DNA from 4 places in the Rummeliibacillus sp. JY-2-4R genome. Region 3 is predicted to be linked to each of the others. Evidence: riboswitches for the same ligand, from Rfam matches in the RefSeq annotation. Region 3 holds a riboswitch; each other region holds the start of a gene.

Region 1 (8,421 bases), 1.7 Mb from region 3:
TTTCTTCGGTGGTGAAGGTTTCATTATGCAAAAACTAGAAGGCGATGGCATGTCATTCGTTCATGCTGGCGGTACAATTGTTCGCAAAGATCTCCAACCTGGAGAAAAACTTCGAATTGATACAGGATGCCTTGTGGCGATGACAGGCTCAGTAGATTATAATATCGAAGCTGTTGGTGGAGTTAAAACTGCTTTATTTGGCGGGGAAGGCTTATTCTTTGCAACACTTAGCGGCCCTGGAACTGTTTGGGTTCAATCTCTTCCATTTAGCCGACTAGCGAGTAGAGTATTTGCTGCAGCACCAGGGAAATTTGGAGGTTCATCAACAGACGAAAAAGGAATTGGCGGACTTTTTGACCTTTTCAGTAACGATTAAAGCTGAATGACTTTAAGCTTTGGGAAACTAAAAATGCTGCATTAGTCAAAGACATGACTAGTGCAGCATTTTTATGTAATCTATAATTCATCAAACCCATTATCTTGAACATTAACTTTCACATACTGGCGCGAGCGTTGTTCAAAAAAGTCCGTTTTCCCTAAATCTACATCTTCATAAGCTTTAATCCATTTCATTGGGTTTTTGCGATAGCCCTCAAAAGGTCGCTCATATCCAAGTTGTGAACAGCGAACATTGGCATAGAAGTAGATATAATCTTCTACATCCTCAATATCCAAGCCATCGATTTTATCACCTATTACTTCCCGACCCCATTCAATTTCAAGCTCAGCCGCTTCACGGAATATTTTTTCAACCTTACTTGCACGTTCTTGTGTATTGTATTCCGGGTATGCTTCTAACAACTCCTTATAAATCTTCACAAATAAATCAACATGTAATTGTTCATCACGATTGATATAGTTGATCATTGTACTTGTTGCTACCATTTTTTGATTGCGTGCTAAATGATAGAAGAACGAAAATCCCGAATAAAAGAATAGCCCTTCTAAAATCACATCATAGACAATGGAGTCTAACATATGTGGAACAGTTGGATCTTGTGCAAATTGTTTATAACCTTTAATCACAAAGTCATTGCGTTTTTCTAATACCGGTTCAGTACGCCAAAAGTCAAATACCTCATCCTGTTCATCTTTTGAAACAAGGCTAGAAAGAATATAGGAATAAGAATGATTATGAATAACCTCTTGTTGAGCCAAGATAATCATCAGTGCATTCAAACTAGAATCCGTTAAATAATCGGCAATTCTTCCTGCATAATCTGTTTGAATACTATCAAGTAGTGCTAGTAAACCAATGATTTTTTTAAATGCTTGTTGCTCCTCTTTCGTTAACTGCGGAAATTGTTTAATATCACTACTCATATTAATCTCAAATGGCGTCCAGAAGTTCCCTAGCATTTTTTTATATTTAGGATATGCCCAACTAAATTGAACATCGTCCCAATTTAATATATTGGATGAACGTCCATTAACGATTCCCGTAGCGCGATTGGGTGCTTTTTTGTCCATGAGTTCGCGTTTTTTTACTTCAACCATTATTCATCTCTCCCCTTAGCTTGCACATGATTCACATTCTAGTAATTCAACAGATGTAGATCGAACATAATAGGTTGTTTTAATACCACTGTTCCATGCATTTAGGTGAAGTGCCAGCAAGTCTTTTGCCTTAATCGTATTTTGTACATAAAGATTCAACGAAATCCCTTGATCAATATGGCGTGCACGCGCAGCATTTTGCTCGATTGTCCAGTTTTGATCGATAAAATAAGCTGATTTGTAATACCAGGTTGTCATTTTGTTCAAATCTGGTACCGTTACTGGAATCTTATAATCCTTTTTCTCTTCCGAATAGCTTTTTTGGAAAATAGGATCTATACTTGCTGTGCTTCCCGCAATAATAGAAGTCGTTGAATTTGGAGCGACAGCCATCAAATACCCATTACGCATTCCTTTTGTTGCAACTTCTTTTTGAAGGGCTCTCCATTTTGCATCTTGATAGTCTCGACTTTCAAAATAAGTCCCTGTTTTCCATTCAGAGCCTTCAAATAATGGATAAGCACCTTTTTCTTCTGCAAGTCTCATAGATGATTGGATTGTTAAGTAAGCAATTTTCTCATACAATTGATCAGCAAATTCAACAGCTTCTTTTGATTCCCAAGCAATACCAGTAACTGCAAGTAAATGGTGCCATCCAAAAGTTCCTAGACCAATTCCGCGATAGCGTGCATTCGTACGTTGTGCTTGTTTTACTGGGATATTATTCAAATCAATGACGTTATCCAGCATTCTTACTTGAATTGGGATAAGTCGTTCTAATACGTTTTCAGGGACTGCTCTTCCTAAGTTGATGGAAGATAAATTACATACTACAAAATCTCCAGGTTTACGGCGTGTAACGATAAGATCATTTTCAAGCTCAACAGACTCAAATTCCGTTGCTGACATATTTTGCGCTATTTCTGTACACAAATTCGAAGAGTAAATCATACCTTCATGTTTGTTTGGATTCTTGCGGTTTACTTCATCACGATAGAACATGTATGGTACACCTGTTTCAAGCTGGCTACGCATAATTCGTTTCATAATATCAATTGCTGGAACGACTTCACGTGATAATAATGTATTGGCAACACAAGCAAGATAGTTCTTACGGAATGTGCCTTCACCACGCTTTTCATCATAAGAGTCCTCTAAGTCAAACCCCATTAACGAACGAACTTCATGAGGATCAAATAAACACCAATCTTCACGGTTTTCTACAGCTTCCATGAATAAATCAGGAAGACAAATGCCTGTGAAAATATCGTGAGCTCGCATACGTTCGTCTCCATTATTTAATTTCAAATCAAGGAATGAAAAAATATCTTTATGCCAAACATCTAAATAAACGGCTATTGCCCCTTGGCGTTGTCCAAGTTGGTCAACTGATACAGCTGTATTATTTAATTGCTTAATCCATGGAATGACTCCACTAGAAGCGCCCTTGAATCCCCGAATAGAAGACCCTCTGCTTCTAACTTTCCCCATGTAAACTCCGATACCGCCACCATATTTTGAAAGTGTCGCAACATCTGTATTGGAATCATATATACCTTGCAAACTATCATCTACAGTATCGATGAAGCAACTTGATAGCTGACCATGCGTTTTACCTGCATTTGATAGAGTAGGAGTTGCTGTTGTCATATAGAGATTACTCATCGCCCAATAAGCTTCTTTTACCTTTTCAAGTCGATTTTCCTTTTCATTTTGCATTAATGTCATCGCAATAATCATCCAGCGCTCTTGAGGTAATTCGATTGGCGTTTTGTCAAAATCACGCGTAACATAACGATCTATTAATGTCTTTAATCCTATATATGTAAATAATTCATCTCGTTTCGGGTCAAGTTCAGCCGCTAATTGTTGTAGTTCATTTTCTGAATATGCTTCTATCAGTACAGGATTATATAGACCTTTACCAACATATTTACGAATATGTTGTGGAAAAACTTGATATATTTTTTCAATTGAAACTTGTCTAACATCTGCTGCAGCATGATAAATTTCTATTTGCAATAATTTTGCCGCAACAAAAGTCCAATAAGGTTCTTCCTCATCGAGAAAACTTAGTGCATGGAGCGCTAATGCTTTTATCCATTCTTTTTCTGTTGCATCAGGGTGTTTTTGCATGAAACGTTCATGCTTACGGCGTAAGGGACTCATTTCCTCTTGGCCAAATTCATCTTCTAGTCTCTGCAATACCGTTTCTTTTTCTTCTTTAATCGTTACCATATTTGTAGTCTCCTTTTCATTATGCTAATTCGTATCAGCCAAAAAGAAAGCGACTATCTGCCTTCATCGGCAGCATAGTCGCTTTAATTGAAATGGAAACAAATAAAGTCACAGTAAGGGATTTATACAAGCTAAACCAACTGTGAATTATGTACTTCCACTTCTTAAGGCCCCGAAGAAAGTGTCACAAAACGAAAATTTGGCAGGTCTACTGGCTTGTGTTTCCTCCATTTTGTCATCCTTCCCAAGCATAGCTCAGTGGCTAATTGACAAATGTCCACACTTACAGTTGCGGGGACAGCTTCGGCTTCTAACCGAATTCCCTATTAAACCATTGCTGGTACCAACTTCCGCTCACATACTAGATATTGTGTTTTTCGATATATACAATCTAACATATTGTGTTTATATTACACAAGTACAATAGCATAATTAAAGAAAATAACACTCTCTAATAGGAATTAATTAGTCTTTTGTTTCATATTCCTTATCAAAGTTTAGGACATCTCCTGTATTCGCATCAATTTTAATTGCATATAAGTACGTCCCATCTTTTACTTCTACTTCATAAATATTATTTACTAAATTAATTTTTGTAACAGTCCCTTTTGCTTTTGTTAAAGCAATTTGAGATGCTTGTTCGGTTGTAATAATAGTAGATTCGTTACTATTATTTGAAACTTTATTTTCTTTTTGCTCTTGTCTAACCATTTCACCGGTTTGGGCATTCAATTCAACAGTATATTCATTGCCATTAGCAGCAATTGTAATGACATAAACTCCATCTGATTGGTTATAATTTGCTGAAGTTATTGTTCCAGGTATTTTGGATAAAGCAATTTCTTTGGCCTTATCAATCCCAATCGATGTTGGTTCTAAGCTTGCAAAAGTTTGAGAAGCAGATTGCTTTTCTTGCCTAATTACGGCACCGGTATTTGCATTAATTTCAATGTCATACACAGTATCTCCATTTTGTACTTTCACTTGATAAATATTATTACCCTGATCTAAATTAGCCTCTGTTACTGCTCCACCTACAGTGTTTATAGCTATCTGCTTTACTTGTTCAAGTCCAATTCCGTTTTCGGAATCAGGTTCTGTTGGTCCGTCACTTTGACGATTAATAATTTCTCCTGAATAGGCATCGATATTAAATTTATAAGACGTTTTGTTTTTAACTACGTGAATTTCATAAATACCACCATCGCGATTGAAGTTAACTTGTTGCACCACTCCGCCCATAGTATTTAACGCAATTTTCTTTGCCTTTTTTAAACTAATTGCTTTGCTAATTATGGCTGTCTTTTTTTCTTTACTAACAATTTTTCCTGTAATCGCATTAATCTCTATTTCATATTTGAGCTTTCCTTTAACTATAGTAATTTCGTATACTTTATCTTTTTTATCTAATTTGGCTCTTAGAATTTGACCTTTTACTGATTTTAAAGCAATTTTCTTTGCCTTTTCTAAGCTAATCTTTTCTCTTGCAATGCTTAAGGTTTTATACTCTGTTGTTTTTTCTAAGAGCTCACCTGTTTTAGCATTCAATTTCAACTCATACTTTGCTTTTTTATCCATTACACTCACTACATAAACAGGATCACCTTTTTTATTGTCTAGTTTAATTTTATATACTTTCCCGGTTGCATAGTTTAAAGCTTTTTGAGAGATTTCTTTTGATGACAAAATATGTTGTTGGCTCGTATTCTGCGCTATCACAACACAAGAAACCGAAACCGCTAGAGAGCAAGTGACTATTAATGCAATAATCATTTTCTTCATTTTTCAGCCCTCCATTCTCTTTTTAAGTGGCTTTGAAGTAATTATTATAAAGTGTGAATCTTATTTAGAAATCTAATTATTTGTAAAAGACATGATTTTACCCGTTACTGCATGAATTTGAAACGTTGTTACTTTTCCATTAGAAACAATTTCCACTAAATAATAGCCTCCACTACTTGTTTCAAAATAAGTCGTATCACGAATCGTACCATTTAACCTATTTTTAGCAATTTGTTGAGCCTTCTTTTTGCTTACGATGGCATTAGCAGTTTTTGTATCTTCCCCCGCTTCAGCTAGAATTTCACCTGTAGTCGCGTCAACTAATACATTTCGTTTCTTCTGTTTAGTCTGATTAACAATTTGCACTTGGTATACAAGTATATCTTGCTCTGTCTTTAACAGTGATTGCACTATTTTCCCTTCGTAATTTTCCTTAATTATTTGTTTCACTTCATCTTCTGAAATTAAATCTTCATGCTTTAATCCTACTAAATCTGTTCTTTCCATTTTAGTAATTTTACCGTCTTTTGCTTCAACTTCTACATGATATCTCGCACCGTTTTTCGAAAGCTCCATCACATACTCTTTTCCATTGTTTTTAAAAGAGGTAATTTCCCCACCATACATTTCCTTGATTGTTTTATAAACTTCTGAAGTGGATTTATCACTTTCGTTGGTTATATGACTCCACATTGACAATAAGATCAGAACAGCAATGATGATTAATACGATAAACGTTAGGACTGTCCAATGCTTTACTTTAGTCATGGGCGTTCCTCCTTTTGCTCGTTAAACGTCAAAATCATAGTAGTTCCTTCTCCTACCGTGCTTTCAACAGATAAATCGATATGGAGTTGTGTAGCAATTTCTGACGCTATCGCAAGTCCAAGACCCGTTCCTCCTGTTTTGCGATTTCTATCTTGGCTCACTCTATAAAAACGTTCAAATAAGTGTGGTATATGTTCTTTCGCAATACCCTCTCCATTATCTTGAATTTTAATAACGAGGGGATTAGCTGTTAAAAAAACATGAATATCCTCTTCACTATAACGACGAGCGTTTTCAAGGAAAATTAAAAACAATTGCTTGATTTTTTGCTCATGCGTTGTAATAAATAGTGGCCCCTCTCCATGTAGATAAAAATTTCGATTATAAGCTTGATGCATTTGCTGTAATGTTTGGTTTAATAAATGATATACATCAACCTTTTCCATTTGTAGCGATGTTCGTTCTTTACTTTTTGCCAGTTCAAGCATTTGCTGGATCATTTCAGACATTCGCACTGATTCACTTAAAATTGCTTCTACCGATTCTTCTGCCACATCTTTATTTTTAAAGCCTTGACGTTTCAATAAACGCGCATAACTTTCTATTACTGTTAATGGGGTTTTTAGCTCATGGGAAGCATTTGATACAAATTGTTCCTGTTTTCGATAATCTTGTTCCAGTTGAGCCATCATATGATTAAAAGTCTGGCTCATTTCTCCGAGCTCGTCCTTACCCTTTCTACTCATATCAATTCTCTCAAATGTACCGGATCGACTAATCCGTTTCATTGTGGACGTTAAACTCTGAATGGGTCTTAAAACAATTTCAGCGAGTGTCATACTAGAAAGTAATACAAGAATTGCTGCTAATGTAATCATCCCAATTAAAACAAGTCGTAAAAGCGATAATGTATTCGTTACATTTTTCATCGATTTCATCATTTGCACATAAACAATAGAACCATCTTTCCAAATTACTGGGACATTAAACGATAAGATGGCTTTGCTTTGATAATCCTCTACTCGATAGCTGTTAAGAAGTAGCTCAGGATTGTAATTTTCAATACCTTCTATCGATTGCACATTAACGATTAACTTTCCAGTATGGTCTACAATACGAATGGCACCATTCACTGGAATATATGCTCTTAAAATAGTTGCAGGATCGTTAAAGGAGCTTGTCTGATTAATCGATGTTACAAGTTCCTTCGATTCATCTAACAATTGCTGATATTCTGTATCATATGCCATCTTCTTGTACATAAAATAGATACCGATTGTAGTAAGTACTAAGATAATCAACATTAGTAAGGTCGAGAATATATGTATTTTTGTCTTAAGCTTCATTTGTTTGTTCCTTTAGCACATAGCCTACACCGCGCACTGTATGGATGAGCGGATTATTGCTACCTTTATCTAATTTCTGACGGACATATCGAATATAAACGTCCACAACATTGGTATCTCCATAATAGTCGAATCCCCATACCCTATCTAAAATTTGTTCGCGCGTAAGTACTTGTTTGGGATGCTTTAGCAAATAGAGCAAAAGTTCAAATTCCCGAGGTGTTAGATTAATTGAATCCCCGTCTCTTATTACTTCACGCGTTTTTTCATGTATAGAAAGCCCACCATACTCGTGCAAAAATAAATCTTGTTTTTTAGTAGATGTATCCGTTTTTTGATAGTTCTTGTTCAATCGTAATGCCACACGTATACGGGCTAGTAATTCTTCTATTGCAAAAGGTTTTGTAATATAGTCATTAGCGCCTTGGTCTAAACCTGATACTTTATCATCCAATTCGTCCTTTGCAGTGAGCATAATAATGGGTGTTGTCAATTCTATTGCTCGGATTCTTTTTAGCACTTTAATACCATCCATTACAGGCATCATGATATCTAATAATACTAAGTCCCACTTTTGTTCTTGGTATAAATTAAGTCCGTCTAAGCCTGTGTGAGCAATTCCTGTTTCATAGCCTTCGAACTCTAATTCTAATTGCAAAACGCGGGCAATTTTTTCTTCGTCTTCGATTATTAAAATACGTTCTGGCATATTGTATTCACCTGCTATTTTTTGTTTAAATATTTATCGTCTTACGTTTATCCCGCGTTAACGAGCAGTAAAACTCTCATC
Region 2 (8,421 bases), 220 kb from region 3:
TTCAGAAAGTAATTCGAAATTAGATGCTCAAACTAAGCAAAAGGTAGATACAATTTTAAGTAAATTAGATGCAGATCTAGCTAAAATAGGTGTTCCAGTTCATAAGCATCCTGCCCGAGGCGAGTTATTCAAAAATCTCGATGAAAATACAAAAGCAAAAGCAAAAGAAATTTTGAAAAAAGCAAAAGAAGGTACCATTACAAGAGATGAGGCTCATAAACAATTAAAGGCACTTGGCATAGAATTTCCTAAACATCATAAACATGAAATATTTAAAAATTTAGACGAAAATACGAAAGTGAAAGTCAAAAAGATTATGGAGAATGTGAAGTCTGGTGCTATAACAAAAGAGGAGGCCCATAAGCAATTAAAAGCACTTGGTGTCGAATTTTCTAAGCATCCTAGACATGAAATATTTAAAAATTTAGATGCAAATACAAAAGTGAAAGTCAAAAAGATTATGGAGAATGTGAGATCTGGTGCTATAACAAAAGAGGAGGCCCATAAGCAATTAAAGGCACTTGGTATTGATTTTCCTAAGCATGAAAGAAAATCCGCACCATTAGACACAAAAACAAAAGAAAAGGCTAAATCTTTAATCAATGATGCGAAAGTTAAGGTCAAAAAGTTGGGAGCTGAGTTCCCTTCAAAAAAATATGATTGTATTATTAAATGATGAACTTCAATTAGCAAAAAGCTCTAATCCCATTATGTAGGGAATAGAGCTTTTTTAGGTATTATAATACTTTACTTAAGAATGCTTTTGTTCGTTCATTTTGTGGAGTGCCAAATATATCTTCTGGCTTTCCTTGTTCAACAATGTAGCCACCATCCATAAATATGACATGATCACCTACTTCGCGAGCAAAACCCATTTCATGTGTGACGATTACCATAGTCATACCTTCATCAGCAAGTTGTTTCATTACATCAAGTACCTCGTTTACCATTTCTGGATCGAGAGCAGATGTTGGTTCATCAAAAAGCATGATTTTTGGTTTCATTGCAAGGGCACGTGCTATCGCAACGCGTTGCTGTTGGCCACCAGAAAGTTGTTCTGGGTAATTATCTGCCTTTTGCCTAAGTCCTACTTTATCTAATAATTCGAGAGCTAATTTTTCAGCTTCTGATTTCGTGATTTTCCGAACTTTCATTGGAGCCATCGTAATATTATCAAGCACCGTCATATGAGGGAATAAATTAAATTGTTGAAATACCATCCCTACTTCTGTTCGGATTTCATTGATATTTGTTTTGGGATCATTGACTTTTACCCCTCCAATCAATATCTCTCCATCCGTAATTTCTTCCAACAAATTAATGCATCTCAAGAATGTACTTTTACCAGAACCGGATGGACCAATCACACAAACGACTTCTTTTTCTTTTACTTCATAATCTATTCCCTTTAATACCTCAAGATTTCCAAAGTTTTTGTGTAAGCTTTTGATATGAATCATGCTGCAGTCCGCCCTTCATCTTCGTTTTGCGGCAGATTGGTTTGTCTTGATTTTTTCTTTCTTGGATTGTAGTTATTACTAAATCGTTTCTCGATGTAAGCAATAATTTTAGTTACGATATAAGTTAAGATTAAATACAGAACAGCCGCTGTCAAATATGGCTCCCAGAAACGTTGGTATGCACCTACAACAACTTTACTTGCATATAAAATATCATTTGCCGCGATAATTGTAACAAGTGAAGAGTCTTTTAATAATGCGATAAATTCATTTCCGAGTGGTGGAATCATTCGACGAAACGCTTGTGGTAATACGATTTTAATCATCGCTTGACTATGTGTTAAACCAAGTGAACGAGCTGCTTCCATTTGACCTTTACCAATGGACTGAATCCCCGCACGAATAATTTCAGCATTATAAGCGGCACTATTTAGGATCAGTGCGGTTATACCCGAAACCATAAAACCGTACGATTGGCCGAATATAGATGGAATAACAGCTAAGTGAATGATTAAAATTTGAACAAGCATCGGTGTCCCACGGAAAAGGTCAACATATAATTTCGTCGGCCAAAAAATCCATTTCTTTTTGGATGTTTTACCAAGTCCCAATAAAACACCTAGTACTAGACCACCGAAATAACCACATATGGTTAACACGATTGTCACCCAGATACCACGTAAAAACATGTCTCGGTAGTTCCAGATTATATCCCAATGTAATCCCAAGAAGTTCATCTGAAATACCCCCAATTATTTAAGTTCTTGACTAGTAATCTTAGCTAATTTACCATTTGCTTTGATTTTCTTTAAACCTTCATTTAAAATATCATATACTTCTTTATTTCCTTTTTTCACCATGAACCCATAATATTCTTTTGCGAACGCTGGGTCTTTAATTGTTTTTAATTTTGCATCAGGATTGTTTTTCAAGTATTCAGTAATAACCGCATTATCTGCAATTGCTGCATCAGCTGTACCGTTGATGACTTCTTTATATGCAATTGGTTGGTCTTCGTAAGCCATAATATTAGGGCTTGCTTTACCTTGTAGTTTTTGTGCTGCAACATGACCTGTTGAATTGATTTGAACAGCAATCTTCTTATCTTTTAAATCTTGCAATGATTTAATAGATGATCCTTCTTTTACAACGATGAATAATGTTGCTTCATAATATGGATCTGTAAAGTCATAAGATTGTTTACGTTCATCTGTAATTGTAATGCCACCTGTTCCGAAATCAACTTCCCCATTTGTTGTTTGTTGGAAGATTGGTTCCCAACCCACATTGTTTAGCTTAATTTTGACACCCATTTCATCACCAATTGCATTTAAAACATCAACGTCAATCCCTGAAAGTTTTTGACTACTATCTAAATAAATAAACGGCGCAAAAGTTGCAGATGTACCACCAACTAATTCTGTAATTTTGTCCCCTGAATTACCTGAAGCACCAGATGTTTTAGCTCCATCTTTTGTCCCGCATGCTGATAAAACCATTAGAATCCCAAATAGAATTGCAAAAATCGAAAGTAACTTTTTTCTCTTTTTCATTACTAACACCTCATCTTTTTGATATTATTTGGTAAGAATTTCCCTAATTATTAGAAATATCCCTAGTTAAGTATGATTATATAAAATTATTAATATTTAAACAATATTTATTTTTCTGATAATTTATAAAATATAATATTTTTGTATAATTATTAATGATCACTTATTATTTTGTTAAATCTTCTCTGAAAAAGTTCCTTTCGTTTCTCCGCAGCTTTTTTAAACTAATTAGAATATATTAATAAAGAACAATTTATTTTTCCATCTTCTTTTGTTCTTTTTGAATAATAGTTTTTATTTTTTCATTGCCTTTAACGCCAATAAGAAATACATTAGAATTTTTAGCATAAGAAAGTCTATAAGATACGCCATTTTTCAGTTCAATCTCCAAGAATATTAACTCTTCATCCTTGTAGTCGACATTTTTTATTTTTAAATCGTCCCATGCTTCGGTAAATTCTTTTGTTGAGGAGGATGAAAAAGTATGCAATCTTCTTCCATCTTCTGTGCTTTCAATATATATTTTTTTTGCAAATTCTTTTAAGGGATATAATTCATTTGCTGTTTTTGCATTTTTATTTTGCTCCGACACATACACTTGGTTGTCTGCTAAAACTAGAAATGATGAAGGATATCCTTTTACTATATATATGGGTGTTCCTATGTCCATAAAAGTAGAATCTCCGTTTTTCATTTTATAGCTACTACAGGCATGATTCGCCAATTTATACCTGACTTCTCCTATTTTCTGCCCCTTTTCAACCTTTATTTGTTTATTTTCATCTTCTATCTCAGGTGAATGATGTTGATATATTATACCATTCATCATTAATACATCCGCATAGTCTATTGCAGCGTCAGGACATTTACTCAAATTCTCCAAAGAACTGCTACAAGAAGCGAGAAAAATACTAAGAAAAATCATCATAAGAATTCGTTTAATTTTCATCACTTTCCTCCCATTCTAGCTTGCACTACGCTTGGTTATGTTCAAACTTAATCTTTTTCCATTGTAACATGAGTTAATAGTAAAAATTCCCAAAAATTACAGGAAGGTTGAATAAGGGTTGAATAAAGAATTACAGATGCAAATTCCATTAATTTACTTTAGACGATAGAGGGTATAAATAAATTTTTGAAGAAATATAATGTGTAGCTCAAAAAATTATTGATAAATGCATAAGGAGGAAAAATAATTGCAACAAACTTTGTTGATTATTGATGCTCAACAGGATTTAATTGAGGGTAATACTGAAGAACATGGGGTTTTTGAGAAAGAGAAAATCATTCTTAACATTAACACTGTAATTGATAAAGCAAAAAACGAGAACATTCCTATTGTTTTTATACGAGATTTAGATGTTTCAAAGGGAGAAGGACTTGGGTTTCAAATACATAAGGATATTCAAGTTCCATCTGCTGCTACCATATTTGATAAAGCTGCTACAAATTCTTTTTATGAAACTCCATTACTAGAACATTTAAATAAAAATAGTGTTAAGCATCTGGTGATTATGGGATGTAAAACAGAGCATTGTATTGATACAGCTGTTCGAACGGCAACAGTCAATAATTTTGATGTTACATTAGTTGGAGATGGTCATTCGACTTCTGATTCAAAAAATTTATCTGCAAGTCAAATTATTCTTCACCATAACGAAATTCTTCATGGCCATTATAATGTTGATAATTTTTCAATCGTTAGAAATACGAATGAGGATTTGTTTACACCTATTCACAACGAATTTCGATAATCAGAGAATTGTATCTCGTTTTAATAAATCAGTAAATCCCAATTTCTAGTTAAGAAATTGGGATTTTTTATACTGCAATACCCTATACTTTATCAAACTATGTTTTCTCGCTTTACAATCAACTTTATAAACTACTTTTAATTAACAATTTGCTAAAAATTAAATCTCCATCCCTACTTCTTCAAAAGAAGCCATATTTCTCATCATACTACATGAGGCTTCGATGATTGGGAAGGCTAGGGCAGCTCCAGATCCTTCGCCTAGGCACATATCCATTTTGAGCATTGGTTCTTTGCCTAGTAGTTCACTTGCTTTTTTACCGCCTGGTTCGTCTGTGGCATGGGATGTGATTAGATAGTCTTTTACTTTTGGTTCGATAGTTGTTGCGATTAGGCTTGAGACTGTGGAGATTAGACCATCAACAATTACTGGAACGCGGTTTGCTGCAGCTGCTAGCATGACACCTGCCATTCCAGCAATTTCTAGGCCCCCTACTTTCGCTAGGACATCTATGCCGTCATGTGGATTTGGTTGGTTTATTTCAATGGCTTTTCTTATTACTTCTATTTTATGTGCTAATCCGCCTTGACCAAGTCCGGCTCCTTTACCGGTAATTCCTTCTGGGTCAATTTGAGCTAATACAGATAGAATAGCTGTACTTGGCGTGGTATTACCAATACCCATTTCTCCAGTGGCTAGCAAATTGGTACCATTTTGAATTTCTGCAGTTGCAATTTCTATGCCTACCTCTAAAGCTTTGATTGCTTCTTCTCTTGTCATGGCAGGTCCTTGGGCAATATTCCCTGCTCCTTTTTTAATTTTTCGGTTGATGACACCTGCATCATTTGTGATTTCTTCCTTAACGCCGATATCAACTGTTACGATTTTTGCATTAGAAATTTTTGCGATAGCTCCTACTCCAGTGATTCCTTTTGCAATATTAAGAGTTTGAGCAAATGTTACTTCTTGCGGATTACTTGTAACGCCTTCTACATAAACACCGTGATCCGCTGCCATAACAATGACAGCTTTTTGATCAATTTTAGGGAATATTTCTCTAGTAATCCCTGAAAGTTGAACTGCAATTTCTTCTAATTTCCCTAGACTTGTCGGTGGTTTGATGAGGCTATCCACTCTTTGTCTTGCTTTTAACATCATCTCTTTGTCTAAGTCTTCAATTTTTTCAATAGTTTCTTGTAATAAGCTCATTTTCATCTCTCCCGAATAAAAATTAAAAGCCTGCAGTTTATTTGCATCACAAATAAACCGCAGACTTTTCCATCATCTGTTCATTTCAAGTTATAAGGCAGGTCTCCTGGCTCGGGGTCATGATTTCATCGGGCCTTCCCAGAATTTAATCCAGTGGCATTTCCGACAAACGATTCCCCTACAGTGGCGGGTCCGCTGAAGATTTTACTTCATTCCCTATTCTCCCTAAAAATTCGGGCACCTTATACTTTTATTGAATTTTCAATTAATAATGATACTAGAGTAGTAGTGTGAATGCAATACTATTACATTTTAAAATTTAATTTGTTTTAATCGAGAATCTTCTATATATAAAAGTTGTCCTGTTTTAACATCTACAGAATAGAATTGTGGTCCTTTATCCCAATTAAAGCTTTTTAAAGTTTTAATTCGTTTACCATTAAAATCATAAAGAGCATAAACACTCGCCTCATTATCACCATAAGTAATAGCAATTAAGCGTTTTCTCTGAAGGTCTACGTCTAATACATTGCCTTGGACTGTTTTTGCAAGTTTTGTAATCGTTAATTTTGTAAAATCTAAGAAATAGTTGCTATTATCGCTATATGATCTGATTATCATACCATTATTGGATACTGAATAATTTCCTTCACCACAACCAGTATTACCATATAATTTTTCTTTGGAAGTAATTGATTTTAAACTTTTCCCATTCAAATCCATACGATATAACTTACCGCTTTTTACAAAATAAATTGATTTCTTATTAACCCAAAAGTCGTCTACACCTTTTTGAAGGGTTTGTTTACTTTTTCCACTTAAAGAAGACTTAACAATTGTAAAATTCCCCATCGCTTCGTTGACTATTTTTGCATAGTACATAGAATTGCCGGTTATGACAAATGCATTTTTAGCATCTGAGGAAACTTTATCTGTTACAACCTTACTAACTTTTCCATTGCTTGCACGTTTATAGATTTCAAGAATAGTAGCTCCACCGCCACCACAACTACCAGCATAGATACTATCAAATACAAATTTAGTAAAATATACATCTTTTCCAACTGCTTGTACATCACGAATTGGTTTTACATTTGCTGAATATGGATCATATTGCGAGGTATCTGCTAATTTACCATTTACTAAAAAGAAATTTACATCATTTAATTTAATCGGTGGCTTTTTTGCATCTACTAAAGTATAAACTTTTTCCTTCAATACAGCAGAAGACTTTCCATTTGGAACGGCTTTATAAATCCCAGGAGAATTTTTGGCTGTCCCTGCAACGGGATAATACATTTCTTTCGTCGCTGCAAATGTATTGGTTGGAAGTAGCGTACTCACTAATAGGACGCTCAGTAAAACGAAAAATTTCATCAATTTCAACCTTTTTCCCTCCATATTTTATTTCTACGTTCATTTTATCTAGTTGTTTAATAGAATCTTCAGTTATTTAGATTTACAAAACATGAATGTAGAAATAAGCTTAATTATCTTGCTAAAAAGCTGCCCACTCCTTTCTAACAGTATTCTTACATAATATAATAATATGACAGGAGAGTATATACTATATACCTATTTTATTCTATTTATAGGAATATAATCAGACCCTTTATAACGTTTCATTGCATAACAAATAAACTACAGACTAAAAAAAGTCCCTAGCCTAAGGTAATTTCTATGCTTGAATTGATTAAACATATGCAGAACAGATTACCCCAAGACAACCATCCGCTGCATTAAAATCGACATAATATCTGTCAATAAGCATTGAGTGTTGATTGAATTGTTCTGTTACTAATTTTTTGACTACTTGATAATCTTTCATCACTTCTTTATATCTGATAGAATTTTGCGCTTTAGTATAGTGCGGTTCTTCTTGAAATAAAATCCTATCCAAAAATATTCTACGTGATTCAATCTTTTTTGGTTGCGGTTTAACAAATTCATATACAAAAATCATAAAGTGTTTCATTTCGGATCTGGTTCTCTTTACATAATCTAGCGTGGCAATAACTTTTCTATCAATCTCTTCTTGATTTACATTTTCTCTATACCATTTTTCCACTTGAACTTCTATGTTTTGCATTGTTATTCCTCCTTATCATCCCTTTGATATTCTTACTATACATAGGGATAATAAAAAGTGTTACGCAGGTAAAAATAAAGCATGCTTCTCAATACATCTCTTCATTAAACAACTCTTTTTGAAAACTATTTGTCAGCTTTAAACACAATTGTAAAATCTGAACCTAACTCCGTTTTTACTTTTTCAGTAAGATTTAGTCCCATTTTATTATGCTTATCTTTTGGCATTTTCTTATATTGTAGTGTCCATTGGAATAATTCTTCTTGAAGTTCATCTGATAGTGGGAAGTCATCAATATCTAGATTCCAGCCACAATTATTGCACCAAATTGGATCTGCACAATAATCAGCTTCTAG
Region 3 (8,421 bases):
CTTTTTCTCCAACTACCATTGCTAATGTCATCATTTGTTCAGGTGTGAATTTTTTATTTGCTACACCCGGACTTACGGCTAATTCGAAAATTTCTTCAAAGTTTTGATGTACGTACTGAGAAGTTTTGGGTTGTTCTCCAGTTACACGTTTTAATGCTTCCATCGCCATTTCATACGAGCTAATTTTTGGTAATGAAGGGTTTACAGCTTCATTCATTTGAACATTTGTTACTTTTTCAGCAACTGCAACAGAAGATTGCGCTCGTTGAACACCGGTTTCTTGATCCATCGCCCAAGGTTCTGCTTCTGCTTTTAATCGTTGATGTGGTTTTAAAGATTGTTTCTCTGTGTTCAATGTGTATTTTCTTTGGTAACCACGAGGAGTAATCATTTTATTGTCATAAAGGAAAGTTGAAGAATTCCCAATAATAACTGTTGTTAACATACCAATATCATGATCTAACATTTCCGCTAGATTTGTGATGATAATATGTTGACGATCACGATAAGCGCTTTTTACAAGACCAACTGGTGTTTCAGGAGATCTGTACTGAAGTAGAATTCGTTGTGCCTCTACAATTTGGCGTGTTCTTCTTCCGCTTCGAGGGTTATACAGTGCAATAACAAAATCGGCCATTGCTGCTGCTTCTACTCTTTTAGCGATTAGATCCCATGGAGTTAAATGATCACTCAAACTGATAGTACAAGAATCATGCATTATCGGAGCGCCAAGTAATGAACCACATGAATTAATAGCAGAAATCCCAGGAATTATCTCTATAGGAACCCCATTTGCTTCCGACCACCCTTTTTCGATTAAAACCTCATATACCAAACCTGCCATTCCATAAACACCTGCATCACCACTTGAGATTACAGCTACTTTTTTACCAGCTTCCGCTTGGCGAACGGCTTCTTGCGCCCTGGATACTTCTTCTGTCATTCCAGTACTGATGACAGTTGTTTCATTTTTTATTAAATCTTGAACGAGTTCTACATACGTTTTATAACCAATAATAAAATCGCTATCTTGAAGGGCTTCAACGGCTCTTGTTGTAATATGTTTAAAATCCCCAGGTCCAAAACCAACGACATATAGTTTTCCTTGTTTTGTCACGTGTAATCACTCCCTATATGATTTATCCCGCATTAACCGACAGTAAGACCTTCACCCCAAGTTGAAGGGTTTATATAGAAAATATATGAGGGTCAAATACCAGTAAACGCCCTTTTGATGAGATACAATGAAACTTACTGATGCGTTTGCACAAAGTTAGTTGAACCAATAGAGTTCGTACTGTCGATTGATTTGAAGCATACACTTGAAATCTTAGAAACAGTAGACCGGGATTAACAATCAGTGGGGATAAAACCTTCCACTGACTGAAGTTTCACTTTATTTGCTTTTATCAATTCCAGTTATGGAGGCAACTTTTGGGTTCAGAATCATTTTCCCATCTTTCATTTGGTAGATTGTGTTTTGCTTGTTATGTTGTGTAATACAATCTCTTACAATTTCGCGACCTATTTCAGAAGTCGATGCTTTATACCAGCTTCCTTGCGGATAAGCAATAACGATACAAGCATCCTTACATCTTCCATTACAACGCGTTCTTGTTGTATGAATTTGTTCATCTAAACCTAAGTGTGCAATTTCATCTCGAATTGCCACTGTTATATCTTCAGCACCTTTTCTCATACATGAACTTCCATTACAAATGAATAAATGACTTTTCATACTAGCTAAATTCCAAGTTGTCATATAAATCCTCCAATTCAAAAATTTTCTTTAGAAAAGGAAAGAAAAAAACCTTAATTCAAAGAATTAAGGTTTAAAAACTAGAGAATTCAGAAAATTATCATATGTACATAACAACAATCTGCTTATTAGTCTTTACCTTTCCCTCCGAAAAGTATCATACATTACATTTAAAAGCAGGTTTCCTGGCTTCACTTCACTTTACTCTGATCTCTTCCCAGTCACTAACTTCGACCAGTGAGTACGCATCATTTCATCCATGTAACAGTAGCGGGGGCTGCATCGGACTTAAACCGATTTCCCTATTATCCCTTATATTCTTATAAAGGCACTTTTAAAATTCTATGAAATTGTATAATTTAGTAAATTTAAAACTTAAAACAATCATATACCATTTTTTAATAATTTCAAATATATTTTTTTGAATCAAACAATTTATATGAGTTTTATGTACTTAATTTGTTAGTAATTTAAACTTTTAACTTTTCTATGTTCATCTTTTGTAAAAAAATTTATTTATAAAAAATTTAGTAGAATTGAAAATATAAAAATGATACACTTGGGGAGTAATCTTACAATTCAATAAACTTTATGGTGCTAAATTAGTTTATTTAGCTTAATAGGGAAGTTTGTGAAATACAAACGCGGTCCCGCCACTGTAAAGACGAGTTTTGTTCTTAGATGCCACTGTCAACGATGGGAAGGTTAGAACATAATGATGACTCTAAGCCAGGAGACCTGCCAAAAGTGTGGATTCGATTCAGCCTACGAGGATAGGTGTGAGAATAGATATGCTTTTACATTTGGTATTGGTTTACTATTCGTTTACACTTCTTCAGTTCGAGGAAGTGTTTTTTTATGTCCTACAAAGTATTAAAGGGGTGGCGTCAAATATTATCTAACAAATGAATACGAATAGAGAGGGAAAAATTCATGAAAATAGTAAAAAAATTATTAAATTGGAGACTTATTTATTTTCTTACGGCAATCATGATCGTGCCAAAACCTGCTTTTGCCATGCACATCATGGAAGGATTTTTACCTGTCGAATGGGCCATTTTCTGGTGGGCTATAACTATTCCATTTTTAGTCATTGGATTCCGTTCAATTCGAAAAACAATTATTGAAAATCCGGAAACTAAGATGATGCTAGGTTTATCAGGAGCCTTTGCATTCGTTTTATCTGCACTGAAAATACCATCTGTAACAGGTAGCTGTTCTCATCCTACCGGTGTAGGTCTTGGTACTGTTCTGTTTGGTCCATTTGCAATGAGCATTGTTGGTTTTATTGTTCTATTATTTCAAGCTTTGTTATTAGCACATGGTGGTTTAACGACTTTAGGAGCAAATACATTTTCTATGGCAATCGTAGGTCCGCTTATTTCTTATGGTGTATATAAAGGAGTGGCCAAATTGGGGTTATCATTCTCATTTGCGGTATTTTTAGCTGCTTCTCTTGGTGACTTGGGTACGTATGTTGTCACATCAATCCAATTAGCACTTGCTTTCCCATCAGAAGTGGGTGGCTTCATTGCCTCTTTCACTAAATTTAGTAGTATCTTCGCTCTTACACAAATTCCGTTAGCAGTGAGTGAAGGTATTCTGACTGTTGTGATTATGAATTTTTTACAAAAATACAACTTAGCAGAATTAAATGCGCTAAAAGTATTTAAGAAAGGTGCACAACAATAATGAAAAAAAATCTTCTCTTAATTGCAATTGTTGTTATATTAGCGATTTTCCCTTTGCTTTTTCAAAAGGGCGCTGAATTCAGTGGTGCTGATGCTGAAGCTGAGGCTACAATTAATAAAATTGATATAAATTATCAACCATGGTTTTCAAGTATTTGGGAACCACCAAGTGGCGAAATTGAAAGTTTATTGTTCAGTTTACAAGCTGCTATTGGTGCTGGATTCATCGGATATTTTATCGGACTTTCTCGTGGAAAACATAAAAAATCAGAAGGAAAAGTAGGCAAAGGTAACCATGCTACTCATTGATCAATACGCTTATATCAATCGACTTGCAAAGATCCATCCAGTCGAAAAAATTATATTTGCTATTTTTTTATTATTATTTTCATTATCTGTCAAAGACGAGCTAGTTTCACTAATCACATTTTTTGTAATGAGTTTTATAACAGTTGTTGTAGCTAAAATTCCTTTGTCATATTATTTGAAAATGTTATCCATACCTACTTTTTTTCTCATTAGTAGTTTGATAAGTATTTTAATATCATTCACTCGACAAGCTGAACTAATCCATAGTGCAATTTGGCAATTCCAATTGCACAACTGGACAATTTACATTTCAGAACAAAGCGTTAAATCATGTATCCAATTATTTTTTTCAGTCTTGAGTAGCATAAGTTGTTTATATTTTTTAACGTTAACGACGCCTGTTCATGATATCATGCAGGTTTTAAGGAAATGTAGAATACCTCAATTATTAATTGAATTAATTGAACTTACTTACCGTTTTATATTTGTTTTTTTAGAAAAATCGATTGAAATTTTCCAATCACAAAACTCTAGACTAGGATATTTATCTGTTATCCGTAGTATGCATTCATTAGGGATGCTTATCTCTTCATTATTTGTTCAAGTCTTTCAACGGTCTACAGAATTATCTATGGCCATGAATGCTCGTGGTTACGATGAATCCATAGTTTTTCTTGAAGATTGTTACAAATATTCAAGGAAAAATTGGATCATTATTCTCTTTATCATTTCGCTAATTATGGTTGTTTATTTTCAGTTTGGGGGCACTCTGGTTTGAATGAATTATTTTTTAATATTCAGAATCTAACGCATACATATGCTGATGGGACGAATGCGTTACATAATTTGTCTTTGACAATAGCCAAAGGAAAAAAGATTGCGTTACTTGGTAATAATGGCGCTGGAAAATCTACATTATTTCAACACTTAAATGGTCTTTTGCACCCAACAAAAGGTACGATTTTCTTTCAAAATCAGCCAATAAAATATAATCGAAAATCATTACTTGCATTACGTTCTCACATTGGAATCGTATTTCAAGATCCAGATTCTCAACTTTTCGCCGGAAATGTTCGCCAAGATATATCTTTTGGTCCATTAAATCTTGGTTGGCCAATTGAAAAAGTTACTGAAATGGTTGAATGGGCAATGAAAGAAACAGAAGTAACTCATTTACAAGATAAACCAATTCATTTCTTAAGTATTGGTCAAAAAAAGAGAGTTGCAATTGCTGGAGTGTTAGCAATGAATCCTGATGTATTTATTTTGGATGAACCAACTGCTGGACTTGATCCCTATTATGCAAAGCAAATTTTACACTTATTAAATTCAATACATTCAGATAATAAGACGATTATTTTATCCACTCATGATGTTGATTTTGCCTATGAATGGGCGGATGAGATTATTGTAATGAATAATGGAGAGGTAATTTACCATGAGAATCCATATGATATTTTTCAAAATGAATTGCTACTTAAGAAAGCACATTTAGATAAGCCTTGGATATTTGAAATGGCTCAAGTTTTGCAATCAAAAAATGATTCCATAGAAACCGTAAATCTACCTAGAAGTAAACAAGAGTTAGTACAATTATTAAATTCAAAATTAATCAATAGCTATTGTTAAAAAACACCTCATGATGAATTACATCATGGGGTGTAAGTTTTAAACTTTGGAGGTGATCTACTCTCCTACGGTTACTTTCGGTAGCAATTCTTTAATGAATTCTTTATTTCCTTCGTGGAAAGCTTTTACAATAGCACTTCCAACGATTACGCCATCTGCCATTGCGCCCATTTGTTCAACCTGCTCAGGTGTTGAAATACCAAATCCAGCTAGAACAGGGATCTCACTCATTTCTTTTAATGTTTTGAAATGATCTTCAAGTGAATTTCCAAATTCATTTCGTACACCAGTAATACCATTTACAGTTACCGCATAGACAAAACCTTCTGATGCTTTTGAAATTTTTTCTATTCGCTCTTTCGGACTTGTTAGAGAAACTAATTGGACTAACGCGATTGATGTGTTTTGAAGATGAGCCGTAATAATTTCAGCTTCTTCGACAGGTACATCCGGAATGATTAAGCCACTTATGCCAATTTCTTCAGATTTTGCTACAAACTTTTCAATTCCATATGCGATAATTGGATTGATGTAACTCATGATAATTAGTGGTACTTTGACTTCATCTTTAAACTTCGCAATTTCTTCTAAAATTACGTTTAGATTAACGCCTTCTTTTAATGCACGATTACCAGCATCTTGAATAACAGGACCATCAGCTACAGGATCACTAAATGGAATACCTACTTCAATTGCTGTAACGCCTTCTTGTTGTAAGAAAAGAATTTTATCGCGGAGGGAAGATAAACCACCATCTCCAGCCATAATGTATGGAACAAAAGCCTTTTGTCCTGCATTTACTTTTCCTTCAATTGCTAGTTGTAATGGTTTTGTTATCATTATTTTTTGCCTCCTAGAGCTTCTCTTACCGTTTCAACATCCTTATCTCCTCTTCCTGATAAGCAAATGACAAGAATTTCGTCAGGACTCATATCTTTCGCAATTTCTACTGCACGGTAAATTGCATGAGCACTTTCTAAAGCTGGAATTATCCCTTCAGTACGTGACAATAATTGTAGACCTTCTAATGCTTCATCATCAGTAACAGCGGAATATTGAATACGACCTATATCATGTAAATAACAATGTTCAGGCCCTACCGCTGGGTAATCAAGCCCAGCTGAAATCGAGTGAGCTTCTTGGACAAATCCATTTTCATCTTGCAATAAATAAGTATATGCCCCATGTAATACGCCTTCTTTCAATTCGGCAAAAGCAGATGCATGAAGCCCTGTTTGGATACCACTACCCGCTGCTTCAACACCATATAATTTTACAGTCTCGTCATCAACAAATGGGTGGAACATACCAATCGCATTACTACCACCTCCAAGACAAGCAACTACTGCATCTGGTAGACGGCCTTCTTTTTCAAGAATTTGTTTACGTGTTTCTACACCGATTACTCTTTGGAAATCTCGGACAATTTTTGGAAATGGATGGGGTCCAGTTGCAGATCCTAGGATATAATGTGTATCTTCCACATTTGTAACCCAATAGCGAAGCGCTTCATTGACCGCATCTTTTAACGTACCTCCGCCTTGATCAACGGAAACAACAGTTGCGCCAAGTAATTCCATACGAAAAACATTAAGTGCTTGTCGTTTGATATCTTCTTTCCCCATAAATACAGTACAGTCTAAATCAAAAAGAGCACAAACAGTAGCAGTTGCAACCCCATGTTGACCGGCGCCTGTTTCAGCAACGATTTTCTTTTTACCCATTCTTATAGCCAACAATGCTTGGCCCAATGCATTATTAATTTTATGTGCACCAGTATGATTTAAATCTTCTCGTTTCAAGTAAATTTTCGCGCCACCGATTTTTTTAGTTAAACTTTCAGCAAAGTAAAGTGGATTTTCACGACCTACATAATCTTTTAAATAGTATTGTAATTCTTTATGAAACTCTGGATCTTGAGTAGCTTCCTCGTATGCCTTTTCTAATTCACTCAAGGCAGTCATTAATGTCTCAGGCACATATTGACCACCAAATTTACCATATCGTCCCGGTTTTTGCTCATTTAGTTCTTTCACCATTTAATAAACTCCCCTTTTTAACTGCATTAATAAATTCAGTAATTAATTGATTATCTTTTTGTCCGTCTATTTCTACTCCACTCGAAACATCAACCATATCTGCTCGAGAAATCTCGATTGCGTTTTCTACATTCGCAGCTGTTAATCCACCTGCTAAAATGACTTTTGAATTAATTAATTTTGGATTATTCAATAAACTCCAATCAAATACTTTGCCACTTCCTCCTGCAAACTCGATTCCAGGAGCGTCTAATAATAAATAATCTGTTTCATAGGTTAATGAAAAATCAATATCTTCTTTACTCTTTATAGAACATGCTTTAATCGATGGTAGTCCGATATTCTTGATTTCTTCATTTGTTTCATTACCATGGAACTGTATCAAATCTAGCGGTACTTCATGATAAGCTTTTAATATAAATTCTTCTGATGCATTTACAAATACACCAATTTTCAAAATATTTTCAGGAATTAGTTTCGCTAATTGTGCAGCTTTTTCTATCGAAATTTGCCTTTTACTTTTGGCAAAGACAAAACCGATTGCATCAGCACCTGCTTCAACTGCAGCTTTAACATTTTCCTCTTTCATTAATCCACATATTTTCACCTTGGTCATGGCATCATAACACCTTTTGGCACTTGAAACGATTGCAATGTAGTTTCGATTTGATTGCTACGCATAAGCGTTTCGCCCACAAGAATTGCACTTGCGCCATGACTCGCTACAAACTTAGCATCATCTGGTGTTTTAATCCCACTTTCACTGATTAATACTCGTTCTTCATTGAACGGGAAATGCTTTGAAAGTTCTGCAAAATGGTGTAAATCTACTTCGAATGTTTTCAGATTTCGATTATTGACGCCGATTATTTTCGCATCAATCTCTAAAGCTAGTTGAAGTTCTTTTTCATCATGAACCTCTACCAATATCTCTAAATCTTGATTTTTTGCATATTGATATAGTTTTACTAACTTCTCTTTTGTTAATGCTGCT
Region 4 (8,421 bases), 1.6 Mb from region 3:
TTATCAAAAGAATTTGGGAAAGATGTCTTAGAAAAATCAGAGGAAGAACGTTTTGAATTCTTCCGTGAACACGGTCTAAAACACGAATTCGGCAAACTTCAAAAAGATTTAAGAGACTTCCGTGTAGATTTCGATGTATGGTTCTCTGAAACTTCTTTATATAAAGATGGTAAAGTTCAAACTGCACTTCAAAAACTAAAAGACAATGGTCATGTTTTTGAACAAGACGGTGCTACTTGGTTCCGTTCAACTACGTTTGGTGACGATAAAGATCGTGTATTAGTTAAATCTGATGGTTCATACACATATCTAACACCAGATATCGCATACCATGAAGATAAATTAAATCGTGGTTTTGATAAGCTGATCAATATTTGGGGAGCTGACCACCACGGCTATATTCCACGTATGAAGGCAGCGATTGAAGCACTTGGCTACAACCGTGACACATTAGAAGTAGAAGTAATCCAAATGGTAAACCTTCTACGTGACGGCGAAAAAGTGAAAATGTCAAAACGTACAGGAAACGCAGTAACTCTTCGTGAATTAGTAGAAGAAGTAGGCCTAGACGCTGTACGCTATAATTTTGCAATGCGCGCAGGTGACACACACTTAGATTTCGACTTAGATCTAGCAGTAAAACAATCAAACGAAAACCCAGTGTACTATGCTCAATATGCACATGCACGAATTTGCTCTATCTTACGTCAAGCAACAGAAAAAGGCTTCACACCTTCAACTGAACATCTTGACACATTATCATCAGAAAAAGATATAGAAGTATTGAAAAAAGTGGGCGATTTCCCACAAGTTGTAGCAGATGCAGCTCGCGTACGCGCACCACATCGTATCGCAAACTACATCCAAGAACTAGCAGCAACATTCCACAGCTTCTATAACGCAGAAAAAGTACTAGACGCGGAAAACAAAGAACGCTCTGAGGCACGCCTTGCCCTAATCACAGCAGTCCGCACAACAGTAGCAAACGCACTAAAACTAATCGGCGTATCAGCACCGGAATCAATGTAGTGCTGAGGCGGCTCGTTCAGACCCGAAAATCACATAAGCTTTCGAATCGAAAACGTCCTTTCAGTTTTCGACCGAGAAAGCGTTGTGACTCGAGGGTCTAGCCGCCGAAGCCGGAAAAATGTAAGTACTTCAACCGCTCATTAAAGCGTAATAAAAAAGAATGATCTATAAATAAAAAAAGGACATCGCATATTTTAAATAATATGTAATGTCCTTTTTTGCTTCATTTGTATTAAATACATTCTAGTCTTTTTCCTCTTCAGTAAAGGAAAGTTCGCTATCTTTATATGGTATATGTTCTACGAAAACCTCTATTGCATTTCCGTTTGCATCTTTTCCGATTCTTTTATAAACATACTTGTCCTTCGTTACTTCTGTTAACTCAACAATAGATTTGGTTCCTTTGGATTTAGATATGAGGATACGAAAATTACCATCATTCGTTATAAAGAAAAACCCATAATCGCGACTCTGTTTTGTTGTTTTATCAAAGAATTCATATTTTGATGTTTGTGCATCATATTTTGCAAGACCAATAAAACCTGCATTTTCTTTTGTTAAATCATTATGATTTTTATCATAAACAATGGTTCCTTGCCAAGCAGTACTTCCAAGAATCCTTGAAATTCTCTCACCCTTACTTAATGAAGCTTCCTCATTTCCCTTTACTTCTGAACTAACCGGTATTTTTGTTTCATTTGCGGTAATATCCTTTTTGTCAAAAACCTGCCATTGACATGCGGATAAAATCATTACACTTGCAAGAATAACGACCATCAATATTCTTTTCATATTTCACCCTCCATATTTTACTATCAGTACCACTGTTACCGATTTTTAGACTTTTAATACTTTTAAAATATTTACTTTTTAAACTGAGTGGATGGAGGTAAGGGGAGGGGGTCTAAATAATCCTAGTAAGTCTAAGAACAGCTTGAGTAGATCTAATCCATGCTCGAGTGGTTGTAATCCTGCGCGAGTATTTCTAATCCAACCCAAAATACTCTACTCCCAAGACATAAATAACTACTTTCCATTCCACACCTTCCACAAAAACCAAATATTCGGTATAATGAAAAAGTAATTGAATTGATCAATACGGTTCTCAGGGATTATTTTTGTTTCTGAGTAAAAGGGGAAATCGGTGAAAATCCGATGCGGTCCCGCCACTGTAAGTGCAAGCAAATCGTAATGCCACAAAGACATTGCTTTAATTGGCATGAAAGCACAAGTCAGGATACCTGCCGTATTTAAAACCACCGTTACAACTACGAGGATAGATTAGGTGTTTAGAGTCATTTTATATGTCTGTAAACTAATCTCTCGTTTGTACGGGAGATTTTTATTTTTATAGGAGGCTTTACAGTGAAGAAAATATGGCAACTTGGGTTTATGCTTGTAATGGCATTCATTTTATTAGTTGGATGCAATCAATCAAGTACTCAAAAATCAGCAACTGACAAAACAGAAAAAACAACGCAATCTACTGAAAAAACAGCTACATATCCAATGACAGTAAAAGATGCATTAGGAAATGATGTGGTGTTCAAAGAAGCACCGAAAAAGATAGTATCACTGATTCCTAGTAATACTGAAATATTATTTGCCCTTGGTTTAGATGACAAAATCGTTGGTGTAAGTGACAACGATGATTACCCAGCAGCTGCTACGAAAAAGGAAAAAGTAGGCGGTATGGAATTTAACGTTGAAAAAGTTTTAAGCCTAAAACCAGATGTGGTTTTTGCACATGAATCTAGTGCAGAATCAGTAAAAACAGGATTACAACAATTAAGAGATGCAGGGATCAACGTCTTTGTTGTAAAAAATGCAGCAAACTTTGAAGAAACTTACCAAACGATCGAACAAATTGGTCAAATTACAGATCAAACAGAAAAAGCAGACAAAATCGTTGCTGACATGAAAGCAAAAGTAAAAGAAGTACAAGAAAAGACTGCTAAAGTAAAACAACGTACTGCATTTGTTGAAACTTCAGATGAACCTGAAATCTACACAGCGGGTAAAGATACATTTATGGAAGAATTCTTTAAACTAGCAAACATCAAAAATGTAGTAGATGATCAATCAGGTTGGTTTAAAATTGATTCAGAAGAAATCGTAAAACGTAATCCAGATACAATCATTGTTATGTACAATTACGTTCCAAATATCATAGAAAAAGTGAAGAAACGTCAAGGCTTTGATAGTATCACTGCAGTCAAAAATAATGCAGTTGTACAAGTCGATGCCAACTTAACAAGTCGTACAGGTCCTCGTCTTGCTGAAGGGTTAGAGGAAGTAGCGAAAGCTGTTTATCCAGAGGCATTTAAGTGAGGAAAATCTTCGTAAGATATATCGTGTCCATTGCTATTCTTGTCTTAAGCATTTGGCTTGGTATATCGATTGGTTCTGTAAAGGTTCCGATTAGTACGTTATGGAATATGGGAGCAGATGAAATAGCAACCAATATTTTATGGAAGATACGTATGCCTCGTGTCATATTAGCAGGTCTTGTGGGTGCAGCATTAGCGATTGCTGGTGCTGCCTTCCAAGCATTGCTAAAAAACCCGCTTGCAGATCCATATACGTTAGGAGTGTCATCAGGTGCCTCTGTAGGCGCTGTAATGACGCTCTTTTTCAGTATTTCGACCCCTATTTTAGGTATTTACACATTACCCACTTTCAGCATGATAGGGGCGTTATTATCATTACTTATCGTTATAGGGTTTGCTAAATTGGTCGATCGAACGATGAAAATGGAAACCCTTATTTTAACAGGAATTATCGTAAGCTCATTTTTAAGTTCCATCATATCCTTAATGATTGCTTTAACAGGAGAAGAACTTCGCCAAATTATTTCATGGTTAATGGGAAGTGTCTCCATGAGAGGGTGGCCATATGTGAAGATGATTTGGCCGTTTATTGCAATCGGCACAGTTCTTATTTGGATAAACAGACGTGAACTGAACGCTATTGTTTTTGGTGAGGAACGTGCAAAATATTTAGGAGTAAATGTTAAGAGAAGTAAGATGATGTTATTACTTGGTGGCTCCATGTTAACCGGTTCAGCTGTTGCAGTATCTGGCACGATTGGATTTGTAGGGCTAGTAGTACCACATATGACCAGGTTATTGTATGGTTCAGACCATCGCCATTTATTGCCGCTATCTTTTATAAATGGGGCATCATTACTTATCCTTTGTGATTTAATAGCACGTACAATTATTTCACCTACAGAATTACCGATTGGTGTCATTACAGCATTTTTGGGTGCACCTGTATTTGCTTATATTTTCTTCCGTCAACGTAGAACAAAGGGGGCATAATCGAATGCTTACTATTAAACAACTTAGTGGTGGTTATGATCCGAAAAAGCCAATCGTGAAAGATGTTACCTTTACGATTGAAAAAGGAAAATTCGTTGGAATTCTAGGACCAAATGGAAGCGGTAAATCCACATTAATAAAAGTAATTAGTGGCATTTTAAAGGCTTCAGCTGGTTCTATTAAGATTAATGACAAAAATTTAGAGGATTATTCCTCCAAAGAGTTAGCACGTACTATGGCTGTTTTGCCACAATTAAATGCTCAAAGTTTTTCTCATACTGTTCGCGAAACGGTTTCAATTGGCCGTTATCCACATCAAAATAGTTGGTTTTCCACATGGTCAGATGAAGATGAAGTAGCAGTGACAACCGCTATGAAACAAACGGGCATTATACAATATGAAAATCAACAAATAGAATTTCTCTCTGGGGGGGAACAGCAGAGAACCTTTGTAGCTCAAGCATTAGCACAAAGAGCAAATCTATTGCTATTAGATGAGCCAACAAATCATTTAGACATTGAGCATCAAAGAAAATTGATGGATATGATTCGATATGAAGTTGTACATAATGGTTTGACTGTTGTTTCAATTTTCCATGATATGAATTTAGCTTCGATTTATTGTGACCAGCTAATATTACTAGAAGATGGGCAAATCCATTCAATGGGTGAGCCACATGAAGTTTTAAAGGAACAACATGTATTGGATGTGTATCAAACAAAGGTTTCAAGATATCCTCATCCAATTTATCCAAAGCCACAAATTACGTTAATACCGGAGCTTCAAGAGAATGCTCAAAAGATAAATACGATTACAGCAGAACAAATTCAAATTCGGGATGAGTATGTAGAGCTGCAGACAACATTCCCATTAAAAACTGTCTCTTCTGCTGTTCACAATGCTGGTTTTGGATGGTTCCAAACATTTATCAATCGAACGGTAGAAATAACGTATATGATAGATAACGCACATGAAGAGCTAGAAGATTATTTAGAGAGACACGGGTTTTCTCCAACAAATACAGTAGCTATGATGACAGCGGTAGCAGCAAAACATGTGGTAGTTCGTGAGTATTCGTCATCAGTTGGAAGTATTGTAGTAGCAGTCACAGCAGGAGTAGGGAATGCAGTGGATGTATCAAAAGCATATGAACGTCAAGAATTGCCTCATATTGGAACGATTAATACATGGGTGTTTGTCAATGGAACTTTAACAGATGAGGCTTTTATGCAAGCGATGATCACGGCTACAGAAGCCAAAACCAAGGCTCTTACGGTAGAGAACATCAAAGATGATATTTCAAATACGATAGCGACAGGGACTTCAACAGATAGCGTACTTGTTGCCGCTACTCAAAAGGAACCATTCTTTGAATATGCAGGAACGGTTACAGGAATCGGTAAACTCATTGGTCGCGGCGTTTTTGAAACAACTCGAAAAGCGTTACAAGACTACAAGCGGGCGAAAGGGATGGCTTAATATGTTAGCACATGTAATCGCTTGTACACTTGGTGTCATTCTTGACCGTCTGATTGGGGATCCACCTAAATTACCTCATCCAGTCATGTGGATTGGCAATCTAATTCAATGGCTTACAAAACGTTTAAACAAAGGAAGATACAGAAAAGTAAAGGGACTGTTGCTCGTTATTTTAGTGGTCGGTATAACAACAGCGCTATCCTATTTCATTGTATTTGTTGCATTTAAAATTGGAACTGTTTTTGGAATCTTAGTCGAAGGAATAATGATTGCAATTGCTTTAGCACAAAAGAGCCTAAGTAGTGCAGCGATGGATGTCTATAATCCGCTAATAGAAGAGGATTTACAAGAAGCAAGAGTGAAGCTTTCGTGGATTGTAGGGCGAGATACGGAAAATTTATCTGTCCCAGAAATCACAAGAGGTGTAGTTGAAACTGTTTCCGAAAATACAAGTGATGGTATCACCGCACCATTATTTTGGGCATTTCTTTTTGGAGCGACAGGGATTTGGATGTATAAAGCAGTAAATACACTCGATTCAATGGTAGCTTATAAGAATGAAAAATATGGTGAATTCGGATTTGTCGCAGCACATACAGATGATGTATTTAATTACATACCAAGTAGAATCACAGGATTTCTTATGCTGATTGGAACGAAAAAAGAAACAACACATACCTTTTCTTACCGCTACAAAAGTTGGTTAAGAGATGCTAAAAAACATCCAAGCCCAAACAGCGGATTTTTGGAAGCCGCAACAGCTTATCAGCTTGGCATTCAATTGGGCGGTACAAATTGTTATGAAGGTGTGATTTCCAAACGAGCTAAGATGGGGGAACCTGAAACAGAGCTTGCACCAAGACATATTAAATTAGCCATTCGACAAATGCATACCGTCACTATTTTGTTTTGGTTATGCGGTGTCATCTTAGGAGGGGTTTTCATTGTCTTTACCTAGTCATGGTGCGAATCCGCATCGTTTATATGACCAACTAGCAATCAAGCAACCACTGGAAGTCATCGATTTTAGTGAAAATGTGAATCCAGCTGGGCCGCCAACATGTATAGAGCAAAATTGGAAAGCATTATTGAAGCGAGTGGCAAAATATCCAGACCCAAAGGGAGAGCCTTTTCTATCGGCAGTAGCAAAATATCATGATGTTCCAGTTAATCAAGTATTACTTGGTAATGGAGCAGCTGAAATCTTTTCATTACTTGCATCGATGTTTCAAAAAAAGAAAGCAATCATTATTCATCCGACATTTTCGGAATATGAAGCAACGTTAACTGCAAATCATGTTGAAATGATCCATTTAGAAGTGGAGGATATCATCACATGGAGGCTTCCAATCAATCGAATCATAGAAGAGATGAGACAAGCAGATATTCTATATCTGTGTACGCCAAATAATCCAACAGGAGTACTCCCTCCCAAAGAACAATTACTTTTGCTAATTGCAGAAGGAAAAAAGGCCAATTGCCATATCGTATTGGATGAAGCATTTATCGATTGGATTGATGAAGGGGTCTCAATGATTCCTTACTTAGCTGACAATCCACATGTGATGGTGGTGCGATCTATGACGAAAATGTATGCCATTGCAGGTGTTCGCCTAGGGTATCTAATTGCATCCCCCAACATTGTAGAAGATTTACAAAGCAGGACATCCCATTGGCATATTAATGGAATAGCTATAGAGATTGGCGCTTGGTGTTTAGAAGAGCAAGAATATCGTGTGAGTGCAATTGAATCGGCAAAGAAAACAAGAGAACAATTTATACACTTTTTACAACAACAAGGCTGTAAAACAACAGATAGCAAAACGAATTATGTAAGCTTTCAATTACCTTTAAAAGAACAGTCAAAGAGATTCTTTATGGCGATGCTTGAAAGGGGATTTGTTCTTCGTCATACAGAAAACTTTAGAGCGATGAATGGTGAGTGGTTTAGAGTAGGGATGAAACAAGAGGTTGCGATGAAGGCGTTGCAAGAGGAGATGAGCAAATGGCTAGAGCAGAACTCCTCTTTATAACAGGTGGTGTTCGAAGTGGCAAGAGTGCCTATGCGGAAAAACAAGTAAAACAGTTAGCAGACCAATATCATGCGAAGCGACTTGTTTATCTAGCAACAGGAGTAGCATTTGACGATGAAATGAGAAGACGGATAACAAGGCATAAACTAGACCGCGATAGTCAGCATCTCAATTGGGTAACGCTTGAACAGCCGACCGAAATAAGTCGTATAGTAAAAAACATACAACCTGGAGATGTGTTGCTTTGGGATTGCGTCACTACATGGCTGACGAACGAATTTTATGAAGGCTATGAAACGGGTCTTTGTCATTGGCAACAACCTGAAAAGCTAAACAAACGAATAATTGATATGAAAAATACCATTTTACAATTGCAAAAAAGTCGAATTCCTATTGTCATTGTTTCAAATGAAGTGCTCGATGAACCGCTATCTACAATGGAGGACGTTAAGCTTTATCAGCAATACTTAGGAAAACTTCATCAATGGTTTGTGCATGTTGCTACCCAAGCTATTGAAATTGAATATGGCTTTGTTCATCAATGGAAGTAATGAGG

The links. A riboswitch is a leader RNA that binds a small molecule or an ion and turns the genes downstream of it on or off. The one in region 3 is predicted to bind cobalamin.
Region 1: it holds a riboswitch for cobalamin, as region 3 does, so the genes downstream of both, ACWV26_RS01295 (ribonucleoside-diphosphate reductase subunit alpha) here and ACWV26_RS09320 (energy-coupling factor ABC transporter permease) in region 3, are expected to answer to the same signal.
Region 2: it holds a riboswitch for cobalamin, as region 3 does, so the genes downstream of both, cobT (nicotinate-nucleotide--dimethylbenzimidazole phosphoribosyltransferase) here and ACWV26_RS09320 (energy-coupling factor ABC transporter permease) in region 3, are expected to answer to the same signal.
Region 4: it holds a riboswitch for cobalamin, as region 3 does, so the genes downstream of both, ACWV26_RS01825 (ABC transporter substrate-binding protein) here and ACWV26_RS09320 (energy-coupling factor ABC transporter permease) in region 3, are expected to answer to the same signal.

What each region holds. Positions count from the first base shown of each region.
Region 1 covers NZ_CM132623.1:263,082-271,502, reverse strand. The annotation lists gene ACWV26_RS01305 (TIGR00266 family protein) at 1-376, shown strand, start outside; gene ACWV26_RS01300 (ribonucleotide-diphosphate reductase subunit beta) at 457-1,497, opposite strand; gene ACWV26_RS01295 (ribonucleoside-diphosphate reductase subunit alpha) at 1,513-3,735, opposite strand; cobalamin riboswitch at 3,920-4,098, opposite strand; gene ACWV26_RS01290 (PepSY domain-containing protein) at 4,201-5,517, opposite strand; gene ACWV26_RS01285 (PepSY domain-containing protein) at 5,590-6,285, opposite strand; gene ACWV26_RS01280 (sensor histidine kinase) at 6,282-7,631, opposite strand; gene ACWV26_RS01275 (response regulator transcription factor) at 7,621-8,340, opposite strand.
Region 2 covers NZ_CM132623.1:1,702,257-1,710,677, reverse strand. The annotation lists gene ACWV26_RS08295 (hypothetical protein) at 1-676, shown strand, start outside; gene ACWV26_RS08290 (amino acid ABC transporter ATP-binding protein) at 738-1,460, opposite strand; gene ACWV26_RS08285 (amino acid ABC transporter permease) at 1,457-2,197, opposite strand; gene ACWV26_RS08280 (basic amino acid ABC transporter substrate-binding protein) at 2,213-3,013, opposite strand; gene ACWV26_RS08275 (hypothetical protein) at 3,267-3,962, opposite strand; gene ACWV26_RS08270 (cysteine hydrolase family protein) at 4,210-4,767, shown strand; gene cobT (nicotinate-nucleotide--dimethylbenzimidazole phosphoribosyltransferase) at 4,927-5,976, opposite strand; cobalamin riboswitch at 6,056-6,236, opposite strand; gene ACWV26_RS08260 (hypothetical protein) at 6,289-7,362, opposite strand; gene ACWV26_RS08255 (hypothetical protein) at 7,670-8,065, opposite strand; gene ACWV26_RS08250 (hypothetical protein) at 8,191-8,421, opposite strand, start outside.
Region 3 covers NZ_CM132623.1:1,923,156-1,931,576, reverse strand. The annotation lists gene cobJ (precorrin-3B C(17)-methyltransferase) at 1-1,117, opposite strand, end outside; gene ACWV26_RS09325 ((2Fe-2S) ferredoxin domain-containing protein) at 1,397-1,762, opposite strand; cobalamin riboswitch at 1,918-2,110, opposite strand; cobalamin riboswitch at 2,335-2,519, shown strand; gene ACWV26_RS09320 (energy-coupling factor ABC transporter permease) at 2,693-3,451, shown strand; gene ACWV26_RS09315 (energy-coupling factor ABC transporter substrate-binding protein) at 3,451-3,759, shown strand; gene cbiQ (cobalt ECF transporter T component CbiQ) at 3,746-4,537, shown strand; gene ACWV26_RS09305 (energy-coupling factor ABC transporter ATP-binding protein) at 4,534-5,388, shown strand; gene trpA (tryptophan synthase subunit alpha) at 5,446-6,228, opposite strand; gene trpB (tryptophan synthase subunit beta) at 6,228-7,427, opposite strand; gene ACWV26_RS09290 (phosphoribosylanthranilate isomerase) at 7,408-8,043, opposite strand; gene trpC (indole-3-glycerol phosphate synthase TrpC) at 8,040-8,421, opposite strand, start outside.
Region 4 covers NZ_CM132623.1:363,900-372,320, forward strand. The annotation lists gene argS (arginine--tRNA ligase) at 1-1,029, shown strand, start outside; gene ACWV26_RS01820 (DUF4822 domain-containing protein) at 1,273-1,821, opposite strand; cobalamin riboswitch at 2,112-2,292, shown strand; gene ACWV26_RS01825 (ABC transporter substrate-binding protein) at 2,395-3,360, shown strand; gene ACWV26_RS01830 (FecCD family ABC transporter permease) at 3,366-4,352, shown strand; gene ACWV26_RS01835 (adenosylcobinamide amidohydrolase) at 4,357-5,832, shown strand; gene cbiB (adenosylcobinamide-phosphate synthase CbiB) at 5,834-6,790, shown strand; gene ACWV26_RS01845 (pyridoxal phosphate-dependent aminotransferase) at 6,777-7,865, shown strand; gene ACWV26_RS01850 (bifunctional adenosylcobinamide kinase/adenosylcobinamide-phosphate guanylyltransferase) at 7,838-8,416, shown strand.